DNA from 2 places in the Xanthobacter lutulentifluminis genome. Region 1 is predicted to be linked to the other one. Evidence: predicted binding sites of a transcription regulator. Region 1 holds the regulator's gene; the other holds the start of a gene.
What was found. The regulator LexA, encoded in region 1, represses DNA repair genes until DNA is damaged. The targets are predictions, from matches to a motif close to TGTTCNNNNTGTGTTCNG.
Positions count from the first base shown of each region.

Region 2: the regulator LexA is predicted to act here: its motif matches at 3,642-3,659, upstream of V5F49_RS06640 (ImuA family protein).

Region 1 covers NZ_CM195525.1:40,006-47,202, reverse strand. The annotation lists gene trpD (anthranilate phosphoribosyltransferase) at 1-913, shown strand, start outside; gene trpC (indole-3-glycerol phosphate synthase TrpC) at 910-1,701, shown strand; gene V5F49_RS00270 (DUF2147 domain-containing protein) at 1,840-2,271, shown strand; gene moaC (cyclic pyranopterin monophosphate synthase MoaC) at 2,455-2,943, shown strand; gene V5F49_RS00260 (molybdopterin molybdotransferase MoeA) at 2,988-4,202, shown strand; gene lexA (transcriptional repressor LexA) at 4,308-5,018, shown strand; gene V5F49_RS00250 (ComEC/Rec2 family competence protein) at 5,318-7,197, opposite strand, start outside.
Region 2 covers NZ_CM195525.1:1,478,622-1,485,818, forward strand. The annotation lists gene V5F49_RS06630 (error-prone DNA polymerase) at 1-1,376, opposite strand, end outside; gene V5F49_RS06635 (Y-family DNA polymerase) at 1,373-2,797, opposite strand; gene V5F49_RS06640 (ImuA family protein) at 2,826-3,638, opposite strand; partial or broken gene V5F49_RS06645 (hydrolase) at 4,085-4,738, opposite strand; gene V5F49_RS06650 (LysR family transcriptional regulator) at 4,885-5,787, shown strand; gene V5F49_RS06655 (LysR family transcriptional regulator) at 5,914-6,816, opposite strand; gene V5F49_RS06660 (ABC transporter substrate-binding protein) at 6,976-7,197, shown strand, end outside.

The DNA.
Region 1 (7,197 bases):
GCTGCTCATGGGGCTGCGCGTGCGCGGGGAGACGGTGGAGGAGATCGCCGGCGCGGTCTCCGTCATGCGCTCCAAGATGCTGCCCGTGGAGGCGCCCGACGAGGCGGTGGACGTGGTGGGCACAGGCGGCGATGCGTCGGGCTCCTACAACATCTCCTCCTGCGCCTCCTTCATCGTCGCCGGCGCCGGCGTGCCGGTGGCCAAGCACGGCAACCGGGCGCTTTCCTCCAGGTCCGGCGCGGCGGACGTGCTGGCGGCGCTGGGCGTGCGGATCGATCTCGATCCGGCCGGCATCTCCCGCTGCATCGCCGAGGCCGGCATCGGCTTCATGTTCGCGCCGTCCCACCATCCGGCCATGAAGCACGTGGGGCCGACGCGCGTGGAGCTCGGCACCCGCACCATCTTCAACCTGCTCGGCCCGCTCTCCAATCCGGCGGGCGTGACGCGGCAGATGGTGGGCGTGTTCGCCAAGTCCTGGATCGTGCCGCTGGCGGAGGTGCTCAAGACCCTCGGCTCGCGCAAGGCGTTCGTGGTGCACGGCGCCGACGGGCTGGACGAGATCACCATCTGCGGCGCCACCGACATCGCCATGCTGGAGGACGGGCGCATCCACACCTTCACCGTCACGCCGGAGGACGTGGGCCTCAAGGTCCATCCCACCGACGCGCTGAAGGGCGGCGATGCGGCTTACAATGCGACCGCCCTGCGCGCCGTGCTGGACGGGGCCGAGGGAGCCTATCGCGACGTGTCGATCTTCAATGCCGCCGCTGCGCTGGTGGTCGCCGACCGGGCGAAGGACCTGAAGGAGGGCGTGGAGATGGCCCGTGCCAGCCTCGACACCGGTTCGGCCCGCGCGCGGCTGGAGCATCTGGTGGCGGTCTCCGCCAAGGTGGCGCCGGAGGTGGCCCAATGAGCGACATCCTGACCCGCATCGAGGCCTACAAGCGCGAGGAGATCGCCGCCGCCAAGCGCGCCCGCCCGCTGGCGCAGGTGGAGGCCGCGGCCCGCTGCGCCCCGCGCGTGCGCCCGTTCGCCGGCGCCATCGACCAGAGCCTCGCGGAAGGCCGCACGGCGCTGATCGCCGAGATCAAGAAGGCGAGCCCCTCCAAGGGCCTCATCCGCGCCGATTTCGATCCGCCCGCGCTGGCCCGCGCCTATGAGCGCGGCGGCGCCACCTGCCTCTCGGTGCTCACCGACACGCCCTCGTTCCAGGGCTCGCCGGACTTTCTGAAGTCCGCCCGCGCGGCGGTGAGTCTGCCGGTGCTGCGCAAGGACTTCATGTACGACACCTACCAGGTGGCGGAGGCCCGCGCCTGGGGGGCTGACTGCATCCTCATCATCATGGCCGGGGTGGACGACGCGCTTGCCCGCGACCTTGCGGACGCCGCCGCCGCCCATGGCATGGACGCCATCGTCGAGGTGCATGACGCCGCCGAGCTGGACCGCGCGCTGGCCCTGCCCTGCCGGCTCATCGGCATCAACAACCGCAACCTGCGCACCTTCGAGACCACGCTCGAGACCTGCGAGCGCCTCGCCCCCCGCGTGCCGAAGGACCGCATCGTCATCGGCGAGAGCGGCATCTTCACCACGGCGGACGTCGCCCGGCTGGCCGGGGTCGGCATCGGCACCATCCTCGTGGGCGAGAGCCTGATGCGGCAGAGTGATGTCGCATCCGCCACGTCCCAGCTCCTTGCGACCTAGGCTTGCCGTATAGGTCAACTTCGTCCTTAATGCCTCCACGGCCCGCGAGAGCACGCCACGCCCCGGACTGATTGTCCCGCAGCCAGTCCGGGCGCTGCGATCTCTCCAAGCGAGAGGCCGGAGATATGGGAGGAGTTGATGGTGGTGAACTTCGTGAAGCGTGTTGCCCTGGGTCTCGTCGGCGCCGCCTGCCTGGCCGCCCCGGCGCTGGCGGCCGATCCGACCGGCCTGTGGCAGACCCCCTCGCGCGGCGGTCAGGTGGAGATTTCCAAGTGCGGCGCCAGCCTGTGCGGCCGCCTCATCTCCTCCGAAGGCCTGAAGGCGGACCCTGCCCTGAAGGATGTCAACAATTCCAACGCCGGCCTACGTGACCGTCCGCTGAAGAACCTCACCATCCTCACCGGCTTCTCCGGCGGCCCGAAGGAATGGACCGGTGGCAGCATCTACAATGCCGAGGACGGCAAGACCTATTCCGGCTCGATCACGCTCGACGGCGACAGCACCCTGAAGCTGCGCGGCTGCGTGGTCGCGCCCCTGTGCAAGACCCAGACCTGGACGCGCCTGCGCTGACCCTCCGGCCCGCACCGGGGAGTGGCCGCCCGGGAGCCAAGCCTCCCGGGCACCAGCCGGAGCGCGCACGGAGCGCGGGCGGATGCGGTGAAGCGTCCCCACCCCTCCAGCGCGGTGGACATGGCCGGCGCGCGGCGCCATCTTCCCGGCTCCGACGACTCTTCCGGGGCCTCTTCGCGCGCCATGGCCAACCTGACCCACATCGACGAGCAGGGCGCCGCCCGCATGGTGGACGTGTCCGACAAGGCCGCCACGGTGCGCGAGGCGCTGGCCGAGGGCATGATCGCCATGGCGCCCGAGACGCTGGAGCTCATCCTGTCCGGCAATGCCAAGAAGGGTGACGTGCTGGGCGCGGCCCGCCTCGCCGGCATCATGGCCGCCAAGCGCACCCATGAGCTCATTCCCCTCTGCCACCCGCTGATGCTCACCAAGGTGGAAGTGGAGATCGAGCCGGCCCCCGCCCTGCCCGGCCTCAGGATCGCGGCGCGGGTGAAGACGAGCGGACAGACCGGGGTGGAGATGGAGGCGCTCACCGCCGTCTCCGTCGCCTGCCTCACCATCTACGACATGGCCAAGGCGGCCGACCGCACCATGCGCATCGAGGGCATCCGCCTGCTGGAGAAATCCGGCGGCCGCAGCGGCGATTATCGCGCCGGACCCGCCGCCGGCTAAGCCGCGGCCATCACCACAAGACCAGCCACGGGGAGACGGCGGCAATGGCGCTGATGAGCGTCGAGGAGGCGAGCAGCCTCATCACCGAGGGCGTCCTGGCGCTCGGCGTGGAGGAGGTGCCGGTGGCGCAGGCCGCCGGCCGGGTGCTGGCGCGCGACCTGCCCGCCCGGCGCACCCAGCCCCCCGCCGACATGTCCGCCATGGACGGCTACGCCGTGCGCGCGCCCGACATCGCCGCCACTCCCGCCACCCTGCGCGTCATCGGCGAATCGGCGGCCGGCCGGCCGTTTGCCGGAGCGGTCGGGCCCGGCGAGGCGGTGCGCATCTTCACCGGCGCGGTGGTGCCGCCCGGCGCCGACACGGTGGTGATTCAGGAAAACACCGCGCGCGAGGGCGATGTCGTCACCACCACAGCTCCCACGGCGGCCCTGCGCAACGTGCGCCGCACGGGATGTGATTTCTCCGCCGGCACGCCGGGCCTCACCGCCGGACGGCGCCTGACCAGCCGCGATATCATGCTGGCTGCGGCCATGGACCATGCGACCGTGCCGGTGGCCCGCCGGCCCCGCGTCGCGCTGCTGCAGACCGGGGACGAGCTGGTGCTGCCGGGGCAGGGCTCGGGCAGCGACAGCGAGATCGTCGTCTCCAACGCCTTCGGCCTCGCGGCGCTGGCGCGGCAGGCGGGGGCGGAGGTCGAGGACCTCGGCCTTATCCGTGACGATCTTTCCGCCATCCGCGCGGTGGTGGCACGGGCGCTTTCCGGGGCGTTCGATCTGGTGGTCTCCTCCGGTGGCGCCTCCGTGGGCGACCATGACCTGGTCGGCCCGGCCCTGCGCGCGGAAGGGGTCGACCTCAGCGTCCACAAGATCGCGCTACGTCCCGGCAAGCCGTTGATGTTCGGGCACAGGGGCGCGGTGCGGGTGCTGGGCCTGCCGGGCAATCCGGTGTCCTCCCACGTCTGCGCCATGGTGTTCCTCGTGCCGCTGGTGCGAGCGCTGCAGGGTGATTCCGCGCCGGGCCCGCGCACCCTGCCCGCCCGTCTGGCGGTGGACGTGCCGGCCAACGACTGGCGGCGCGATTTCGTCCGCGTGCGGCTCGATCGCGATGTTTCCGGCGCGCTCGTCGCCACGCCCTTCCCCTCGCAGGACAGCGCCATGCTGAGCGTGCTTGCCGCTGCCGATGGCCTGCTGATGCGCCCGCCGCAGGCGCCTGCCGGGAAGGCCGGCGACCCGTGCGAGATCATTCCCTTCGACGACTGAGGCGATCTTAACTGTGCGTTCACCCCTTGCGGAACACAAAAGGAACAGATAAAGACTGTTCATGATTTGTTTCGCGCCGCGGCCGGCGCCGGCAGGGGGCATGAGATGCTGACGCGCAAGCAATATGATCTGCTTCGCTTCATCCATGAGCGGCTGAAGGAAACCGGCGTTCCCCCTTCCTTCGACGAGATGAAGGAGGCGCTGGATCTGCGGTCCAAATCCGGCATCCACCGCCTTATCACGGCGCTTGAAGAGCGCGGTTTCATCCGTCGCCTGCCCAATCGCGCCCGCGCGCTGGAAGTGGTGCGCCTGCCGGACAGCGTCGCCCCTGGCCTTGGCGCGGCGCGCGCTTCCAATCGGGGCTTCTCGCCTTCGGTCATCGAGGGCAGCCTCGGCAAGGTCCGCCCCGCAGCGGAGGATGACGAGGCCGGGCCCGTCGTCACCGTTCCGGTCATGGGCCGCATCGCCGCCGGCTCCCCCATCTCCGCCATCCAGTCGCGCAGCCACACCCTCAACATCCCGCCCGAGATGCTCGGCAATGGCGAGCATTTCGCCTTGGAGGTGCGCGGCGACAGCATGATCGAGGCCGGCATCCTCGATGGCGACACGGTGCTGATCCGCAAATGCGATTCCGCCGACACCGGCGACATCGTGGTGGCGCTGGTGGACGACGAGGAAGCCACCCTCAAGCGCCTGCGCAAGAAGGGCGCCTCCATCGCCCTGGAAGCCGCCAACCCGGCTTATGAAACCCGGATCTTCGGTCCCGACCGGGTGCGCATCCAGGGCCGGCTCGTCGGGCTGATGCGACGCTATTGAGTTTCGATCTCCTGCCGTTGAAGCGGCGGGCGGGCGAGACGGGGTGAGAGGCGTCGCGTGCCATGCTCAACGGGGCGCGTCCTGTCGGAAGCGCCTCTCACCCCTCCCCCCTATTCACATGAGTCTGCGTTCAGCCCTGTCCGTCCGGTTGCGGAGGAGAACGCATGCGCGGCCATCTGCAGTGGATCGGTGCCGGCCTTGCACTGCCGGTGCTGCTCATCCGGGTGCTGGTCACCGTCGTATCCGCCGCCCTTGGAGGTGCGGTCGGTGGCAGGGGCTCCTTAGGTCCGTTCTTGGGTTCAGGGTGCCCGGGCGTCGGTCTCCGATGGCGTGTCGGTCGCCGGGGAAGGCTCGTCCGGTTCCGGGGGAAGACGCGGCATCCAGGGGCGTTGCGTTGCGGGTCGGCGGGTCGGCTCCATGTGCCATGCCCCGTCGCGATGGTGGAGGGCGACGGTGCCGGTGCGCGACAGGGTTTCCGGGGTGAACACGCGCGCCGGGCACTCACGTGGGGGCGGGTCGCGGGTCACCACTACCGTGGCCTCGAGGCAATCGGCCTCCAGCCCCTCGGCGCGGCGCGAGATGGCAATGGTGCCGCCGCCCGGAAGGGGGGCCGTGCAGCCGAGCGGGTCGCAGGTGAAAAGCGCCTGCAGGCCGGCATCGGCTGCCCGGCGGCGGTCGCCCTCCCGCGTCAGCCATTGCTCCGCCGTCAGGCGCTGGGCCCGCGCGTCGAGAATGGAGAGCCGCCCGTCCGGGCCGCGCACGGCGACGGTCCGGGCATCCGGCGCCACCAGCACGTCGGGCCGTGGCGCCGGGCCAGACACGGCGAGGGCGAGGGCCGCGGGTACCAGCGCTGCGGCCGACAGCAGCCCGCGCAGCAGGCACAGGCACAGCAGGGCGAGGCTCATCAGGGCCAGTGCCGGAGCGCTCACGAGATCGGCGCGCAGGTCCGCCCCCGGCAGGGCGGCGACGCGATCGGAGACGGCGACCATGATGTCGATGCCCTTGCCCATGACCGGCCAGGCCACGTGGTCCCAGCCGAACGGGATCAGCAGCACCCCGATGAGCCCGAACGGCATGACGAGGAAGGACACCGCCGGCATGGCGGCGAGGTTGGCGAGCAGCCCGTAGGGCGCGAGCCGCTGGAAGTGGTAGATGCCATAAGGTGCGGTCGCCAGTCCCGCGACCAGCGATGTGAGCGCGGTCCCTCCCGCCAGCACCAGCAGCCACACCGCCCCATGTCCCAGCCACCCGTCGGGCCGCGGCAGCGCGCGCAGCGGGCGCAACCGTTCATAGGCGGCGATCAGCGCGAGGGTCGCGGCGAACGACATCTGCGTTCCGGGGTCCAGGACCGCCTCCGGCGTTGCGGCGAGCACCACCACGGCAGCGACGCCGACGGTGCGCAATGTCAGCGCCGGGCGGTTCATCAGGATGCCGGCCAGCACCAGGGCGGTCATGACGAACGAGCGCTGGGCCGGCACGTCGTTGCCCGACAGCACGAGGTAGGCGGCGCTCCCCAGCATGGCCACCAGCGCGGCGGCGGACTTGATGGGAAAGCCCAGCGCCAGTGCCGGCACCAGCGCCAGGGCGCCGCGCATGCCGGCGAACAGCGTTCCGGCCACGAGCGCCATGTGCAGGCCGGAGATGGACAGGATGTGGGTGAGGCCGGAGACCCGCATGCTCTCCTCGACCTGCGGAGCGATGGCGGAGCGGTCACCGGCGACCAGCGCCACCGCGATCTCGGCAGTCTGGCCGCCGAGCACGGCGCGGATCCGCCGCGCGAGCGCATCGCGCGCCGCGTCCACTGCCATGGCGACGCGGACCGAGAACGGCGGCTCCCCGGCGGTCGTCGGCTTCGGACGGCCGAGGCCGTAGCCGACGCCGCCGATCCCCGCGAACCAGGGCGCCCGGCCGAAATCGTGCGCCCCCGGCATGGCGGGGCCGAGCGGCGGCAGCAACTGGGCGAGCTGGCTGACGTGCGTGCCCACCTGCGGCGCCCAGCCGCGCCGCAGCGTCAGGCGGACACGCGCGGGGACCGGATCGAGCCCCCGCACCGGGCCGGGATCGAGCCGCAGCACGATGCGATCGCCGGACACGCGATGCTCCACCCGTTCCACGTATCCCGAGAGCCGCACGGGGGTCCGGGGCGGTTCGGCGATCTCGTGGCGGACCAAGGCGGTGC
Region 2 (7,197 bases), 1.4 Mb from region 1:
CCCCAGCTGCCCCACACCATGCCGGCGAGGCGCGCGGTGACGTCCTCGGTGAGGCCGAGCGCCTTGCCCACCTCGCGGATGGCGCTGCGCGGGCGATAGGAGATGACGGTGGCCGCGATGCCGGCGCGGTGGCGGCCATAGCGCTCGTAAATGTACTGGATCACCTCCTCGCGCCGCTCGTGCTCGAAATCCACGTCGATGTCGGGCGGCTCCCGGCGCTCGCGGGAGATGAAGCGGGCGAACAGCAGGTTGCTCTCGGCCGGGTCGACGGCGGTGATGCCGAGCACGTAGCACACCGCCGAATTGGCCGCCGAGCCCCGCCCCTGGCACAGGATGCCCTTCTTCTCCGCGAAGCCGACGATATCGCGGATGGTGAGGAAATACGGCGCGTACTTCAGCTCAGCGATCAGCGCCAGCTCGTCCTTCAGCTGCTGCTCCACCCCGGCCGGCACGCCCTGGGGATAGGCGATGGCCGCGCGCCGCCACGTCATCTCCGCCAGCCACCCGTCGGCCGTATGGCCCGGGGGGATCGGCTCCTCGGGATACTCGTATTTCAGCTCCCCCAGGGAGAAGTCGATGCGGGCGAGGAAGTGCCGCGTCTCCTCCACCGCCTCGGGCGCGTCGCGGAACAGGCGGGCCATCTCGGCGGGCGACTTGAGGTGGCGCTCGGCATTCACCTCCAGCCGGCGGCCGGCGGCCTCGATGGTGGTGCCCTCGCGGATGCAGGTCAGCACGTCCTGCAGGTCGCGCTGCGCGGGGTGGTGATAGAGCACGTCGTTCATGGCCAGCAACGGCACCCCGGCGCCGGCCGCCAGTCCCTTCAGGGCGGCGAGGCGGCGGCGGTCATCGCCGCGGCGCGGCATGTCGGCACCGAGCCACAGGGAGCCCGGCGCGGCCTCGGCCAGCGCCGCGAGCGATGGCGCCAGCAGGGCGTCCGGCGCGTGCGGGGGCATGAGGATGAGCGAGAGCCCGCGCGGATCGCCCAGCAGGTCGTCGCGGGCGAGGATGCACTCCCCCTTCGCGGCGCGCATGTTGCCAGTGGTCAGCAGCCGGCACAGCCGCCCCCACCCGGAGCGGTCCTGCGCATAGGCCATCACGTCCGGCGTGCCGTCCGCGAACACGAGCCGCGCCCCGACCGCGAGTCGGAACGGCAGCCGCGCCTTGGGATCGCCGAGCTCCTCCTGCAGGGCCTCTTCCGCGTCCTTCACCGCCGCATAGGCCCGCACCACGCCCGCCACGGTGTTGCGATCGGCGATGCCGATGCCGCCATGGCCGAGCGCCAGCGCCCGGGCCACGAGGTCCGCGGCATGGGAGGCGCCCCGCAGGAAGGAGAAATTGGTCGTCACCGCCAGCTCGGCGTAGAACCCCGCGCTCATGGGAACAGCCCGTGCAGGAACCAGCGCGGCGGGGCGGGCTCGCGATCGTAGAGCCCCACCCGGAACAGCCAGAAGCGACGCCCCTGGCGGTTCTCCACCCGGTAATAATCGCGCGTCGGCGCGGCCTGCCCCTGCCGCCACCACTCGGCGGCGATCCGCTCCGGCCCCTCGGCATGGACCACCTCGTGCAGCACGCGGCGCCAGCGGAAGCGCAGCGGCGGTCCGTCGGGAACCTCGGCCACCGCCTCGATAGGCTGGGGCGGGTCGAACATGGTCAGGGGACGGGGCGGCAGGTCGGCGAGGTCGGCCGGCTGCGGTCCCGCGGGCGGCACTGGGCCGGCCGCGGGCACGAGGCTGGCGGCGCGATCGGGGTCATGGGTGTCGCGCATCATGAAGCGCAGCACGCGGTCCCGGCCCAGCCGGGCCGTCAGCCGGTCGACCAGCGCGGCCACCTCTTCCTCCTCCTGGGCGCGGCCATCGAGGCTCACCTGCTCGGGCGAGCGCGCCTCGGTATGCAGCACGGCGAGCCGCACCAGATCGAAGCCGAAGCCGGGATCGAGCGGATCGGCCAGGGCATCGAGCTTTTCCCGGAACAGCCGGCCCAGGGATTTTGGATCGCGCGAGGGCCGCGCGGTCTCCACCAGAATGCGCCGCACCGCGCCGTCCACCCGGAAGAAGGAGGCCTCGAACGCCCGCCCGCCGGCGCCGCGCGCCTCCAGCATGACGGCGAGATCCTCCAGCAGCATCCCGACCGTGCCCTCCACGTCCTCGATCCGCCCGATGGGCTCGGCGAAGCGCCGCTCGGCGATGCAGGCCGGCAGCGTGCGGCGTGGCACGATGGGCATGTCCTCCTGCCCCAGCGTGCGCCGCAGCCGCGTCAGGAGCGCCTCGCCGAAGCGCGCGGCGAGCGGCGTCCCGGGGCGCGCGGCGAGATCGCCAATGGTCCTGAGCCCCGCGCGGGACAGGCCGACCAGGGCCTGCTGCGGTGGCTCCAGCGCGGAGATGGGCAGCGGGGCGACATGTTCCGCCTCGCGTCCGGGCGGCACCACGCCGCCCCGGCCGCAGCGGGCGAGCGCGCGCGCCGCCTCGGGCGTGCCGGCCACCACCGCATGGAGCGCCAGCCCGTGCCGCCGGAGATGCTCCACCAGCCGCGTGCGCATCATCGCCTCGCCGCCGAACAGGTGGGCGCAGCCGGTGATGTCGAGCACGAGCCCGTCCGGCCCGTCCAGCCCCACCAGCGGGGTCCAGCGGTCGCAATCATCGGCGACCTGCTCGAGGAGAGCGGCATCCGCCATGGGGTCGTGGTCGACCACGGCGAGGTCGGGCACCCGCGCGCGCGCATCCGCCAGCGTCAGCCCCGGCGCCAGCCCCACGGTCCGCGCCCGGGGGGAGACGGCGGCCAGCCGCAGCGCGCCCTGCACCCGCTCGACGAACACCAGCGGCGCCGCCTCATCCGGCGTCACGCAGGGGCCGGAAGGGCGTGAGTGCTGGCGGCGCAGCCGGTCGGCCGGCAGGAACGGGAACCACAGCGCGAGATAGCGGGGCGATGTCGCGGAAGGAACGGCTGTCATGGTCCCACTCCAGAGTCCACATATGGCCGGAAAGGCCGGCGCGATGGCGCAGCAGCGTGACGGCGAAGGCCGGCGCCCCCGGCGCACCGGCCGCTAGCGGGCTGGAAACCACCGGCCGGACGAGCCAGCGGGTGACCGCGACGCTGGGCGCGGGCCGCGCCGTCATGCGCAGCAGGAAGAGGGGGACGCCGGAGGCGCGGGCCCGCAGCGCCAGCCGCCGCGTGGCCGTCAGGTCCAGCGCCTTCGGTTCTCCCCACGGCTCCAGCAGCACCGCCCCCAGCCCCGGACAGACCGCCGCGTCCCCGGCCGCGCGGAGCGCCTCCTCGGGATTGCCCGCGCGGATCAGGATGAGCCGCGACGGATCGAGCCCGAGGCCGAGCAGGCCGGGAGCATGAAGCACGCCGGCCTCGGCATCGAGAAAGCCCTGTCGCACCCAGACGATGGGCTGCGCGGCGTCCCGCGCGCCGCAGGCCCGCAGCGCCAGGGCCAGCGCGAAGCCGGAGGCGGCGGGGATGTCGGCGCCCTCGGCGGCATGGACCTCGTGCAGGGTCCCGCGCGCCAGCGCCCGCGACAGGACGCCGTCGGGGCCGGCGGCGCCCAGGCTGAAGACGGATGGGGCGCTGGGCAAATGCTCTGCCTCCAGCCCGGCGAGCAGTTGCCTCAGCGCGGAAACATCGTGTGCCGCGCTCATGATTGTTCCTGTTTTGTTCCTTCCAAAAGGGACTCAAACCGAGACGGGAGTCAAGCGTGCAGGGGCGGCCGGGACCGGTGTCCGACCGGGTCAGGCGGCGGGCGATTTGCAGGCGGATGCGCCGGCGCAGGGCGCGCGCGAAGGGGCGCAATGCCGTCCCACGGGAGGATCGGTGCGCGGCAATCCGTCCGCAGTTCCGGCCACGGCCGGCCGGAAGGTCGGCCCTCGATCTGCGCGCCCCGACGATCCGCGTCCCGTTCCCCGGGCGGCACCCGCGCAGCACGTCCGCAGGAGGAGCCGGCGGGTGCGATGAAGCCCCTGCCGGACGGGAGCGCCATCGGGCGGGACCGGGAGGGCCGCACGGCCGGCCTCCCGAAAGGAGACGGCGCGGCTCGATGCGCGGCAGGCTTCCATGCCGCCCATCGAGACCAGCATCCGCCCCCGGCTCAGCCTGCGCTGGCAGGCACCGGCGTGTTGAGCAGCTGCTGCTCCCACAGGAACGCGATGCCGCTGCCGCCGGCATGCTGCGTGATCACCTGCGTCAGCGCGGCGGCCTGGTCGGTCCGCGCCCAGTCGCGCTGCCACTCCGCCGCCAGCGCCAGCCAGGTCATCATGTTCGCGCCGGCCGCGATCATGCGCTGGATGGCGACCTGATGGGCCTCGACCGAAACACCGCCGCATGCATCGGTGATCACGGTCACGTCCCACCCCTCCCCGAGGGCCTGGATGGTGGGCATGGCGACGCACACCTCGGTCCACAGGCCGGCGATGACCAATTGCCTGTGGCCCGTGGCCTTGACCGCATCCACCACCTTCGGATCCTGCCAGGTATTGACGAGGGTCCGGTCGATGACGTCCTAGCCGGGGAAGACATCGGTGATCTGGGGGAAGAGAAGGCCGCCCCGCTCGGCGATCACGGTGGTCAGGATCGTGGGGACGCCGAAGGCCCTGGCGGCCTTGGCCAGGCCGGCCGTGTTGTTGATGACCATCTGCGGCTCGTGGCTGTTCACGTTCGCGAGCTGGTAGGGCTGGTGGTCGATCAGGACGAGGACCGAGTCTTCGGGGCGCAGGAGCGAAGCCAGGCCGTTTCGAAAGGTCATGTGCCATCCTTGCTGCCGCGTGAGGCGGCATGGGTTTGCGGAAGACATCCGTCAGGGCGACGTTGCCTGGAACAGGTTGCCGTTCCCGGTGACGCTGCGGCAGCACCCGCTCACGGCAAGCTGTGTCGCGCAAAGGGGAACGCCAGATGGACATCGAGGAGCTGCGCACCTTCGTGGAAGTGGCCGATGCCGGCGGCGTTTCGCCTGCCGCGCTGCGGCTCGGCGTCTCGAAGTCGGTGGTCAGCCGGCGGCTGGTCCGGCTCGAGGCGGAGCGCGGCGCCCAGCTTCTGGCGCGAAGCACCCGGGGCGCCGCGCTCACGGAAGCCGGGGCCACGTTCCGCGACTATGCGGCGAGGGTCTGCGACGAGATCGACTCGGCCCGGGAAACCATCCTGCCCTCCGGCGAGCTCCGGGGCCGGTTGCGCGTGGCCGTGCCGCTGTCCTTCGGCCCGACGCACTTCGCGCCCATGCTCGCGGAGATGGCGCGGCGCCATCCCCGGCTCCACGTCCACACCTGCTACAGCGACCGCTTCGTCGACCTGATCACCGAGGGGTACGACTGCGCGATACGCGTCGGGTATCTTCAGGACTCGAACCTGATCGCCAGGCGCATCGGAACCATACACGGGCAGCTGGTGGCCAGCCCCGCCTACATCGAGGCGCACGGGTCGCCCGAGACGCCGGACGAGCTCCTCGCGCACGAGGCTCTCATGCAGGGCACCGAAACCTGGCAGCTCACCAATGGCGACAGGGTGGTCACGCTGCGTCCGCAGGGGCGGTTCAAGGCCGACAACGGCACCGCCCTCGCCGCCGCGGCGGTGGCGGGGCTGGGCATCGCCTATCTCCCCGACTGCCTGATCGAGGGCTACCTCGCCTCCGGCGCGCTCCGGCCGGTCATGACGCGCCATCCGCCCCCTCCGGCCGGCGCATATGTGGTCCGCCCGCCGGGCCAGTATCCGGCGCGCAAGATCCGGGTCCTGACCGAACTGCTGATCGAATACTGCAATCCCGCTCCGGCTGGAGAGGGCGCCGGTCCCGGGGCAAGCTGAACCGCTCCGGCTTTCCCGGAACCGACAGGGCGGCCCCCTCGCCCCCTCCGCTGTTCGGGAGCGCGGAACGGCGCCTCCCGGCGCGCGCCCGGCGCCGCCGGTACGAGTGGCGCGTGGCCTCCCGCCTTATCCCGGTGTCCGGAAGTCCTCGCGCACGGCGCCGGCAAGGATGGTCCGGTGCAGGGAGCGGCCGGCGGGCGAGAGGTCGCGGCCGGCGCGCTTGATGAGGAACAGCTGGCGGTGCACGTGCGGCGCGATCAGCGGGCGGAACGTCAGGACGGGATGGCCCTCCTGCGGCCAGGCAAGGCTCGGCAGAGGGGCGACGCCCACCCCCGCCTCCACCATGGCCAGCAGGGTGGCCGGATGCTCCGCCTCGTGGTGGGGTGCCGTGGCCACGGGCAGGCCGCGATCCATCTCCAGCCGGATGCCGGTGCCGGCCGCCATGGCGATGAGGCCGGCCTCCGAGGCTTCCGCCCACGTCACCTCGCTGCGCGCCGCCAGGGGATGGTCGCGGCGCATGACGAGGGCGAAGGTGTCGGTGAGCAGGAAGGTGCTGTCCAGCTCCGGATCGTCGCCGGGCACGTTGGCGATGCCGAGCTCCGCGTCGCCGCTGCGCAGGGTCGAGATGATCTGCTGGCGCGGCGCCTCCCGCACGCTCACGCTCACCATGGGATAGGCGGCCTGGAACCGCGCCAGCACCGACGGCAGAAGCCGCAGCGCCACCGAGGGCACGCAGGTGACGGCCACATGGCCGCGCCGGTGCTCCTTCAGGTCCCGGAGGTCCTGGAGCTGGTGCTCGAGGTCGCCCAGCACCCGCTGGATGCCGGGCAGGAAATCGCGCCCCACGGCGCTCAGCTGGACGCTGCGGGTGGTGCGGTCCAGCAGGCGCACGCCGAGCTCGCCCTCCAGCTGCTGGACCGCCTGGCTGAGCGCCGACTGGGAGATGCCGAGGAGCCGCGCGGCACCGCTGAAGCTGCCGCTCTGGGCGACGGCCACGAAGGCGCGCAACTGCCGGAGATTCAGATTCATCGTCATTGCTTATAAATATATCTATTTTTCCCGACTTGTTAATAAGACTTCTCGATGCCAATATTTTAATCGTGATCAATAATTATGCACACGCCTAATCCGTGCGCATAGGACGGCGCGGCACACGCGCCGCCACCTTCCTTCCGAGAGGCTTCTGGCATGGTCATGGATCGGCGCTTCCTCCTGAAACTGTCTCTCGCGGGCGCGGCGGCCGGCGCCTTCGGCCCGCTGGGCACGGCGCGCGCGGCCGGCACGCCCGTGGTCATCTCCGAGGCGCTGCGCCTCGGCATGTATTCGGCGCTCTACGTGGCGGCCGACCGGGGGCTGTTCGCCAAGCACGGACTGGAAGGCGACATCTCCACCGCCGGCGGCATCGCCTTG